Regions from separate parts of the Bacillus sp. Brlt_9 genome, predicted to be linked through region 1. Evidence: riboswitches for the same ligand, from Rfam matches in the RefSeq annotation. Region 1 holds a riboswitch; the other holds the start of a gene.
The links. Region 1 has a riboswitch for S-adenosylmethionine ahead of VF726_RS01600 (Na+/H+ antiporter NhaC family protein). Riboswitches for the same ligand answer to the same signal wherever they lie in the genome.
Positions count from the first base shown of each region.

Region 2: linked by a shared signal. The riboswitch ahead of VF726_RS21600 (ECF-type riboflavin transporter substrate-binding protein) and the one ahead of VF726_RS01600 (Na+/H+ antiporter NhaC family protein) in region 1 are both predicted to bind S-adenosylmethionine.

Region 1 is NZ_JAYJLO010000001.1:291,686-297,463, forward strand. It holds gene gltP (glutamate/aspartate:proton symporter GltP) at 289-1,560, shown strand; gene VF726_RS01595 (DUF402 domain-containing protein) at 1,628-2,146, shown strand; SAM riboswitch class I at 2,267-2,372, shown strand; gene VF726_RS01600 (Na+/H+ antiporter NhaC family protein) at 2,467-3,783, shown strand; gene VF726_RS01605 (lmo0954 family membrane protein) at 4,012-4,368, shown strand; gene VF726_RS01610 (PspA/IM30 family protein) at 4,420-5,082, shown strand; gene liaF (cell wall-active antibiotics response protein LiaF) at 5,189-5,778, shown strand, end outside.
Region 2 is NZ_JAYJLO010000005.1:305,253-311,030, forward strand. It holds gene VF726_RS21595 (ABC transporter ATP-binding protein) at 1-1,661, opposite strand, end outside; gene VF726_RS21600 (ECF-type riboflavin transporter substrate-binding protein) at 1,672-2,220, opposite strand; SAM riboswitch class I at 2,360-2,475, opposite strand; gene VF726_RS21605 (aspartate/glutamate racemase family protein) at 2,629-3,309, shown strand; gene VF726_RS21610 (macrolide family glycosyltransferase) at 3,359-4,537, opposite strand; gene VF726_RS21615 (peptidoglycan D,D-transpeptidase FtsI family protein) at 4,874-5,778, opposite strand, start outside.

The DNA of each region.
Region 1 (5,778 bases):
AAAGTGAGTTTATTTTATGTAGTGAAATATTAGTTAGGAATCCAATAAAACACTGGTGAGGAATCGTTCTCATGTTAGGTTTTCTGACATGGGTTTTATTTTTGTCAAGAAAATTATTTGCGTCCGGGCAAACTTATTTTGTTGTCAGATTTAATTTTTTGATTTATGATTTTTAACAGGGACAAAATGTAGTGAATTGTCGAATAATATGTAATACTCTTAATTTCGAGTTTTATAGAGATAGAATGAGAGATAGAGTGACACATCGAAGAGGGGGTTACAACAAATATGAAAAGAATAGGACTTGCATGGCAAATATTAATTGGTCTTGCGCTAGGTATTGCAGTTGGGGCGATTTTCTTTGGCAATCCGGCAGTGGTGAGTTATTTACAACCAATTGGTGATATTTTTATCCGATTAATTAAAATGATCGTTGTACCGATTGTTGTAGCAAGTATTGTTGTTGGGGTTGCTGGTGTTGGCGATGTAAAAAAATTAGGCCGACTAGGCGGAAAAACAATTATTTACTTTGAAATAATTACAACAATTGCAATTATTGTCGGTCTATTAATTGCGAATATTTTCCAACCAGGAAAAGGCGTAAATATGGAGCAGTTAACAAAGACAGATATTTCGAAATATACACATACGACAGAGCAAGTGCAAAGTCATTCATTTGCAGATACATTTGTAAATATTGTTCCAACGAACATTGTGAAGTCATTAGCTGACGGAGATATGCTTGCTATTATCTTCTTCTCTGTATTATTTGGTTTAGGTGTAGCAGCAATTGGGGAAAGAGGAAGACCGGTTCTTCAATTTTTCCAAGGTGTAGCTGATGCAATGTTTTACGTAACGAACCAAGTTATGAAATTTGCACCATTTGGTGTATTCGCATTAATTGGTGTTACAGTATCTACATTCGGTTTAGCTTCATTAATTCCGTTAGGGAAATTACTAATTGTAGTATACGGGGCAATGATTTTCTTCGTTGTAGTTGTATTGGGACTTACAGCGAAAATATTTGGAATTAACATTTTCCAATTCTTTAAAATTTTAAAAGACGAACTGATCTTAGCGTATTCAACAGCAAGTTCAGAAACAGTTTTACCGAAAATTATGGAGAAAATGGAAAAGTTCGGTTGTCCGAAAGCAATTACATCTTTCGTTATTCCGACAGGTTATTCATTTAACTTAGATGGATCAACTTTATATCAAGCAATTGCGGCTATTTTCTTAGCGCAAATGTACGGTATTGATTTATCTATTACACAACAAATTACATTATTACTTGTATTAATGGTTACATCAAAAGGTATCGCGGGTGTACCGGGCGTATCATTCGTTGTATTATTAGCGACACTTGGTACAGTAGGTATTCCAGCTGAAGGTTTAGCCTTCATCGCCGGTATTGACCGTATTTTAGATATGGCTCGTACAGCAGTTAACGTTGTAGGTAACTCTTTAGCAGCTGTAGTTATGTCTAAGTGGGAAGGTCAGTATGATGCTGAAAAAGGACAAGCTTATTTGGAAGAGATTTCTAATAAACAAGCAGCTTAAATTATAATTTGAACAAGCTCTCACATAATATGTGGGGGCTTTTCTATATAGAAGGGGAGCGGACGTAATGAAACGTAAATATGGTGACGGTTCTTCGTGGAAGCGACTAATAGAGAAAGATTATACGGTTAAGCAAATAGAAGAGGGAATGCTAGGAATACTGGAAATAAAAAAGGTTAGCGAACCTAGTTATAAAGAATATGATGGGAAAGAACTTTGTATTGCAGGGGATCAGTATACGTGGATTCAATATTTCATAAACGGGAAAAACTTTGCGATTACAGCCATGTTAGATGATCAAAAAGAATTAGTGCAATATTATATCGATGTGGCGAAAGAATATAAAATTGATGACCGTGGTTTACCGTATTTTGATGATTTATATTTAGATGTAGTGTTATTACCGAACGGTAAGATGTATGTACTAGATGAAGATGAGTTAGAGGATGCCTATAAAAGTGGCGATGTTACAAAAGAAGAGTATGATTTAGCTTGGTGCACTACGAAATGGATAATAGCTGCAATAAACAATAGTGAATTTTATTGGATTTCAATATTGGAAGAAGAAATCAAAAAGTTAAAATGATTATTGTATTCAAATTTTTGCATAATTACCAAAAAAATCTATACAAAAAATAATTGACTTTTGTTTTGTAAGCGAGTAAAGTTAGGGAAGAAATTATTATTAAAAAATAAATATGAAACCTTCTTATAAAGAGAGGCGGAGGGACTGGCCCTACGATGCCTCGGCAGCGGACTCGATTTCAGAGTGCTGTGCCAAATCCAGCAAGCATGTGCTTGAAAGATGAGAAGAGCGTTTCTTATAGATGTATAAGACCTCTTCTCGTTGGAAGAGGTCTTTTGTTGTTCAGTAGAAAAGGTTTAAAACTAGGGAGAGATGATACTTTGAAAGAAACGAGAGGAAATGGTTTAGCTTTATTACCGCTTGGAATATTTTTGGCACTATTTATTGGTTCTGGAATTATTACAGGTGATTTCTATAAATTGCCGATACTTATAGCGATTTCAATTGCTGTAGGAGTCGCTTTAGCAATGAATCGTAAAGAAAGCTTTAATGTAAAAGTGGAACGATTTGCTAAAGGTGCAGGGAATCCAGATATTATGATTATGGTTTTAATTTTTGTACTGGCAGGAGCGTTCTCTGAAACAGCAAAAGGGATGGGCGGCGTTGATTCTACAGTTAACTTAGCGTTATCAATTTTACCGCAAGGATTTATCGTAGCTGGAATTTTTGTTATAGGGGCATTTATTTCATTAGCGATGGGAACTTCAATGGGAACAATTGCTGCATTAGCACCAATTGCTGTAGGTATTAGTGGGCAAACTGATATCTCAATTGCACTTACGATGGCGACAGTTGTTGGCGGGGCAATGTTTGGTGATAATTTATCATTTATTTCAGATACAACAATTGCAGCTGTACGCTCGCAAGGAACAGAAATGAAAGATAAGTTTAAAACGAACTTTTTAATTGTATTACCTGCAGCTATTATTACAATTGTACTATTAGTAATCATTACTTTAGGAAGCGACACGCAGATTAAAGCGCATAGCTTTGACTGGATAAAGATTTTACCGTATGCAGGAGTACTTATTACAGCGCTACTAGGTTGGAATGTACTTATTGTGTTAACTGGTGGAACTGTACTATCCGGCGTTATCGGTCTTTTAGATGGTAGCTACACGTTAGAGAGTTTCTTTAAAAGTGTAACGACTGGAATGGGCGGTATGATGGAGTTAGTATTACTTGCTATTTTAATTGGTGGTATGGTCGAACTGATTCAATATAATGGTGGTATTCAATATTTAATGAATATTTTAACTCGTAACATTCGTTCAAAAAAAGGAGCGGAGTTCGGTATTGCTGGTTTAGTAGGTATGACGAATATGTGTACAGCGAATAATACGATTTCTATTATCTTTACAGGTCCGCTTGCGAAAAACATTGCAGACCAATATGAAATTGATCCTCGTAAATCAGCGAGTGTATTAGATCTTTTCTCATGTTGTGTGCAAGGATTAATTCCGTATGGTGCGCAAATGTTAACTGCAGCAGGATTTGCAGCGTTATCTCCGATTGAATTGTTACCATATGCATTTTATCCGATTTTAGTTGGAGTATGTGGAATCATTTCTATATTAATTGGTTTCCCGAGGTTTTCTAAAGTAGCGGGAAAGAAAGAGTATCATAAAACAGCATAAGTAAAATGAAGTTTATGAATAGTAACGAAAGCCGTACAGAGAATGTTCTCTGTACGGCTTTTTATGTGCGATAAAAGAGTGAAACATCCTATCCTACCGTATGTTTTTACAAAAGGCTGAATGCAACTCGGTCTTAAGTCTGAGTCGAAAACGGTTCTTAAGCTCGTTATGGAAAAATGAAAAAATAGTTAAGATAAGAGTATCAAATCGAAGGGAGGCAAGCACAAGATGAAACAATTTCTAGCGTTTATCGCGGCCGGTATTTTGGCTTTAATTGCTCTTGGTAGTCTTGCTGGTATTGTAGGATTCGCAATCGGAGCAGGAGTTGTGTACTGGAGCTATAAATCATTTGTGCGAGCACAATCATTTTTTGGAAAGTTAGCTTGGGGTATTGTTGGTTTAATCGGTTTATCCATTGCACTTTCGCACTCCCCAGCATTAATCGGTATCGCAGCATTAGTAGTTTTATACTACGGATACCGTGAGTGGAAAAAAGAAAAAAATGTAGTTGTTGATTCTGCACCAGAAAGTTCTAAACCATATAGCAACTTTGAAGATGAGTGGAACAAGTTAATGAAAAACTAATGAAAAACTAATAAAAATCAAATTTATAAGGTAGAAGAGAGGAAGATTATAATGAAACAATCTTTATTCGGACGTGTACGCGATGCAATTTTAGCAGATTTTCATAATGTGTTAGATGAGAAAGAAAGAAAAAATCCAATAGCGATGTTAAATCAATATTTACGCGATAGTGAGCGTGAAATAACAAAAATTGAAAAGTTAATTGAGCGCCATAAAACATTAAAATCAAATTTTGCTCGTGAGCTTGAGCAAGCACGTTATTTCGTTAATAAAAGATCAAAGCAAGCTATCATTGCTCAAGAAGCAGGCGAATTACAACTACATGAGCGTGCGTTAGAAGAAGTAGCGTATTATGAAGGGCAAGTAACTCGATTAGAAGAAATGTATGCAGGTGTTGTAGAGCAAATTGATGAGTTGGAGCGTCGTCTTTCTGAGATGAAAAATAAATTAAAAGAAATGCACGCGAAACGTATGGAATTAATGGCACGTGAAAATATGGCACATGCAAATCGTCGTATGAATACTGCTATGCATAAAATGGATGAGAATAATCCGTTCTTACGCTTTGAAGAAATTGAAGATCATATCCGCGACTTAGAAACTCGTATGAATGAGGAGCATGAACGTGATACATTTGATATGAAGATTGCAAAGCTTGAGCGTGAAATGAAGGAAAAGAATGATGTATCGTTAACGAAAGAGTTAACAAAATAATAGTAGTATATTATAAAACAGGCTTATGATATAGTGATAGGAGAAAAGGTGTTGGAAAGCAATGCCTTTTCTTCTATGTATATGTGACAAGAAGGGGGGAGCTGAAATGAAGAAACATTTTTCAAAAACACAATTAATGGGGATGCTCCTCATCATATTTGGATTCGGTCTTTTTCTTGATATGATACTTGGACATTTTGAACCAGGTGGTCTCATTTTTGCATTTATTATGCTTATGTTTGGAAGGCATTATCGTAAAAAGAATCGTTATGTACGGGGAAATGTATTTTTATTTGTTGGTGGTATCGTATTTTTATTCTTCTTATTCTCATCAGCAGCATTTGTTCTTGTCGTATTCGCTTGTTTAGCTTTAATTGGTTATCAATTGATTCAACAAGGACATAAGCAAAAGGAAATGAAGATTGAAATTAAAGAAAAAGGGATTATAGACGAAGAGAAGCAAATATATCGTACAGAAACATATTTGAAAAATATGTTTGTCGGTAATGTACGAATGATGGATCATATTTATGAACTTGAGGATATTAATGTTCAATATGGTGCTTGTGATGTGGAAATAGATTTAACAACTGCTATGATTCCAGAAGGAGAAACGGTAATTGTTATTCGGGGTGTCGTTGGTAATATTCGTTTATATGTGCCATATGATATTGAACTGTCTTTAAATCATTCTGT
Region 2 (5,778 bases), on a different contig from region 1:
TCTATAAATCTTTCAGGATTTGCAATACCACTAAATTTAACTAATTTGAATAAAGAACTCTCCACTAAGTGCGCTCTATGTAAAGTTTCTGAATGCCCTAATACAGTAGAGGCGGTATTATTCGCAATAATTTCTCCTTCATGTAGAACTATCACTCTGTCTGTATATTCTAATGCGAGATTCATATCGTGTGTAATAAAAATGAAAGATATTCCCTTTGCAGCTAGTTTTCTTATAAACGTCATAAACTGTTTATAATGATAATGATCTTGTCCCGCTGTCGGTTCATCTAAAATAATAAGTTTCGGATTTGTTGTTAGTACAGATGCAATCGTGACTCTCTTCTTTTGTCCATAACTTAATGCCTGGATTGGCCAATTTCGAAATGGATACAAGCCACAAATTTTTAACGTTTCCTCCACTCTATGCTTAATTTCCCCCTTCGAAAACTTATTTAATTTTAATGAAAATGAAACTTCTTCTATAACAGTAGGTTGTGTAATCATATGATTTGGATTTTGCATCACATAACTTATAATCTCTCCGCGCTTACGAATAGACCAAGAATTAATATTTACTCCATCAAATAAAATCCTATCATTCTTTGCTTTGTTTATCCCTATTAGACTATGAGCTAATGTTGATTTCCCCGCGCCGTTATGGCCCAAAAGTGCAACAATTTCCCCTTCTTTTATGGAAAAATTTATATCGTCTAATACTTTTTGTTTATTAGGATAGGAGAATGACAAATTTTCTACTTTCAATATTTCTTTGTTTTTAGGAGTACTTTTACAAAAAACTTGCTTCTCCACCCACTCATTTATTGCACTACAAATACGTTCTCTTTGAAGATTTTCAAGTGGGTATATTACCTCATTATTACTATAAAACTGTAATCTCTTTAATCCCTCTATGTACATAGGTTCTCTTAAACCGATTGATGGTAATATATTTGACGCTAATATCTCTTCTGGTGTCCCTATCGTAACAATTTCCCCTTCATCCATTAAAATAATTTTATCTATATCCAGATTTAACATTTCTTCTATTCGATGTTCAATAATAACAATTGTTTTTTTATATTGTTTATGTATATCTTTAATAAGATCTATCGTATGCAAGCTACTAGCTGGATCTAAATTTGCTAACGGTTCATCGAATAATAATATATCAGCATTTGTCGTTAACAGACCCGCTAAAGAAACAGTTTGTTTTTGCCCTCCAGATAATTCATGCGGACTTTGTTTATGAAAAGAATGCATCTTTACCTTTTTTAATGATTCCGAAACAATCTTTTTCATATCGTTTTGATTTACACATTCATTTTCTAAAGAAAAAGCTACATCTTCTTCTACTGTAAGACCAATAAATTGAGCGTCTTGATCTTGTAAAATTGTTCCTACCTGTTTACTTTGTTCAAAAATACTCCCTTTCCTCGGATCTTTTCCCGCAATAGAAATAGTTCCAGTACTACTCCCTTCATAAGAAAAGGGGATTAGCCCATTGATACAATGAGCTAACGTTGATTTTCCTGAACCACTACGCCCAGCAATTAATACTTTTTCCCCAGGATATATATGAAACGTTATGTCTTTTACAGTAGGCTGCGCCGCATGCTTATATTGAAAGCTGAATTGTTCAAAAGAAATAATTGGTTGCATGTTAACATCCCTACTTTTCAATTTTTAAATGTCTATGTTTTTTATTAGATTTAGCTAGGCCTATCGTAATTGGCAATCCAAGAACTAAAAATACGATAACATCAGCAATTGTTGCACCTAATACTTGTATTACAATTTTGTCAAACGGTTCTCCCATGACGATAATATCGAATGCACCCGCAAATATGATAGCAATGACGATACCAAGTAACCCAGTAATAGCTAAATAAGAAATATCGCCTTTATTATACGTCCCGTTTTTCACACTAAAGCCAATTCTTTTTTGAATGAGCCCCATTGCAAAACCGATAATGCCTGAACTAATAACCCATCCCCACCAAATACCCCATCCAGCGATTGTATCTGTTACGGTATGACCGATAAGTCCTATTAACAGTCCTGCCACCGGACCGAATAACGCTCCAAAAACGGTTAAAATAGCTAATGCAGGTTTAATAAATGTATTTGGTGCTATAGAAAAGCCCCAAAGTCCTAATATGCCGTATAATGCTGCTCCAATTCCGATTGCTACTACTAACTTTGTTGATAATTTGTTCATTACAATTCCCCTCTCATATTAGTCAACTTTTATTACTCTATATTTATTTTGAAAATGAATTATGCATCTACACTCCCTTTCTATCCAACAAAAAATGACCTCTTACATAAGAGGTCATTTTCTTTCACGTTCAAGAATCCTCTTATCTTCCAAAAAACACATCGTGTCCTCTGCGGAATTAGCACCTTCCTATAAAATTACATAGGGGTTGCTGAGGTTTCATAGGGCCGTTCCCTCCACCTCTCTGGATAAGTATTAATTTGTAATTCGTATTATGGCATTAAGATGAATAAATTTCAATACTTTTCTAACTATTTTTATTTTTCGTTTAACAGCACATTTAAATCATTGTATTCTTATCGGAATTATGAAATAATAAATTCAACATAGTTACGGGAGGAATGTACGATGAAAGTAATCGGTTTAATTGGTGGACTAAGTTGGGAATCTACATCATTATACTATAAACATATTAATACACTTACACTCTCTCAATATGATCAAAATGCAAAGCTTGTTTTATATAGTATGGACTTTGGTGAGGTAACTACTTTATTACAAAATCATCAATATGAAGAAGTGAAAAATGAATTAGTCGCAGTTGCAAAAAAGGTTGAAAAATCTGGGGCTGAATGTTTATTAATGTGTTCCAATACGGTTCATTTATTTGCTGAAGAAGTAGAAAATGCAATATCCATTCCACTTCTTCACATCGGTGATGTAAGTGCTAAAGAAATGGTAGACCAGAATATAAAGCGTATCGGACTATTAGGTACGAAACAAACGATGGAACAAGACTTCTACAAATCACGTCTAGCGAACTATAACATTGAGACAATCATTCCAAATGAAGAGGAAAGAAGTTTTATCCATCATGTTATTTTAAATGAATTAAGTAAAGGGATTATTTCAGAATTATCAAAAGAAAAGCTATTAAAAATTACAAAATCATTAATTCAAAATGGCGCAGAAGGTATACTGCTAGGCTGCACTGAAATACCATTGCTCATTTCCCAAAAGGATATTACTGTACCTGTTTTTGATACCGCTTTTTTACATGCGAATACTGCTGTGCAGTTTGCAGGATAATATTATAAAAGCATAAAGGTAGAGCCTCTATGCTTTTATATCGTCTACACTATTTATTTAAAAGAGATTTTATCACTGCAATTGCTTCTTTTGAACCACCACATTCTAAAAAACTATCATTCAGTTTTCGTATTCCATGCTTATACTTTTCATTTGAAAGAACATCTGATACCGCTTCTTTTAACGTTCGCACATTAACATTCTCTTTCAATAACCGATGGGCTGCTTCCAGCTCAGTTAATCGTTGTGCTATCATTGGCTGGTCTTTATCATGAGGTATTATAACAAATGGGACATTATAATGAATTGCATCGTGTACGCTGTTCATGCCGCCATGTGTAATAAAAACATCTGCTTCACTTAATATTTCTGATTGGGGTACGTATGAAGCAATTATAAAATTGTCTGGCGCTTTCTTAATTTTAGAACGATCATTTCTATCACCAATTGCCATTACAACTATTCCATCAAAATCTGAGAAAGCATCAATGCACGTATTAAAGAATGGTTCAAATCCTTCAAGCAGTGTCCCCATTGAAATATATATAACCTTCTTACCTTTAAGCAATTCAAGTGGAAACTCTACATTTGTTTTACGCTTTGAAATACTCGGCCCAATAAAAATGTTATTTCTTCCAAACAAATCGCTATTAGGTTGAAAATAAAGACTTGTGTACACAAGAGTAAGATCTCCCTTGTTATGCATAAATTGAAGATTATTTTTAGGCTTTACTCCAAATTCATGTTCCATTTGATATAGTAACTGTTCGGAAATTTCATCGGGTTGGAATCGTATTTCTGCATTTGGATGAAAAGGTAATGTCTCCAAAAATTTTGGAGGAATTAAAAATATAGGAGAAGAAACTATGCCTGGAATTTGTAAATATTCCTTTACTAACTCTCCAGCGCCAAATATATCATAAATTACGAAATCAAAATGTATGTTTTCACATAATTGTTTCGTAATTTCTAATATATATAAAGAAGTTTGAACATGTACACGAAAGAAAGAATTCAGCCCATCAGGAGTTTCAGAATCAATAGAAATCTTCTTTAATAAATCTGGATGTGTATATACAGTAGCTCCCAAATCTTCAATTCTGCCTTTAAATTGTTCTGTCGTAATATAATGTACGTGATCACCCCGTTCAGTATAAGCTTTGACTAAACTTAATGTAGGATTTACATGTCCCTCTGCTGGAAAATTAACCACTAAAATATTTAGCACTTATTTCTCACTCCTTACATTTCAATTCACTTATTAAGCATACTGTAATTATTACCGTCAATCTTCACCTAATAGTCCTAATATGTTTGCTACTTTAGGTTGATAAATAATGCTTAGTGATTAAATTAAAAAAGGCATCTACATATGTAGATGCCTAACCGTGATAAGGAGTGTTCTGTGAGGTTAGAATAAGCTTTTCAGCTTGTCCTATGCTATCAATATATGATTTATTTTATAAAACGTGAATAATTGATAGAATGATTTTACCTTTCTATCACCCATTTTGAATCTATTCCTAAATTAAACGAATCTAGTTTCTATACTATTTCATATGTTTTAACCTTCTTGAGAGCTATCTACTTTTATAGTTTCTCCAGTCAATCTCTTATTTTTCAAATCAAAATAAGCATCTAAAACTTCTTTTCCAATATCAGAGTTAATACCGGATTTATCATTAATAACCCACGGCACAACTACAGAGAATGCTACTTCAGGATTATCATATGGCGCATATCCTGCTAAAGTTAAATTATAACATTCTCTTCTTTCACCCTTTTCATTTCTTCCAATATCACTTTCTCCACCGTAAACTGTCTGTGCTGTCCCTGTTTTACCTCCTGGTTTATAAGATGCTTTTTGGAACGCCCTTACTCCTGTTCCATCCCCTTCCTGGAATACCCTTCTAAATCCTTCTTTTACTTGATTTATATATTCCTCTTTCATATCTATTTTATTTAAAACGATTGGTTCTACTGCATGCACCACTTTACCAATCTCATCTTTTTGCGACGTTTGCTCTCTTACCTCTTGAACGATTTGTGGCTTCATTCGATATCCACCGTTTGCAATTGTTGAAATATACTGTACAAGCTGAAGTGGTGTATACGTGTCATACTGGCCAATTGAGTAATCTAATAAAAAACCAGGTTGATTATCTTTTTTACCAATTTGTCCAGCTGTTTCATTCGGTAAATCGATACCCGTTGGAACACCTAATCCAAATTGCTTGAAATAATACCTCATTTTATCAAAGTACTCCTGTTTAATGTTTAATGAACTATTTTTCACGTAATCCACACCTGAAATTTTTAATGCTGTATGAAACATATAAACGTTTGAAGAGACTTGTAACGCTCTTAAATCATCAATATTACCAAACTCTTTCCAAGACTTTTTTTCCTTAGTTCCTTTAAACTTCATTGGTGCATCATAAAAATATGTACCTGGAGTTATAGCTTTCG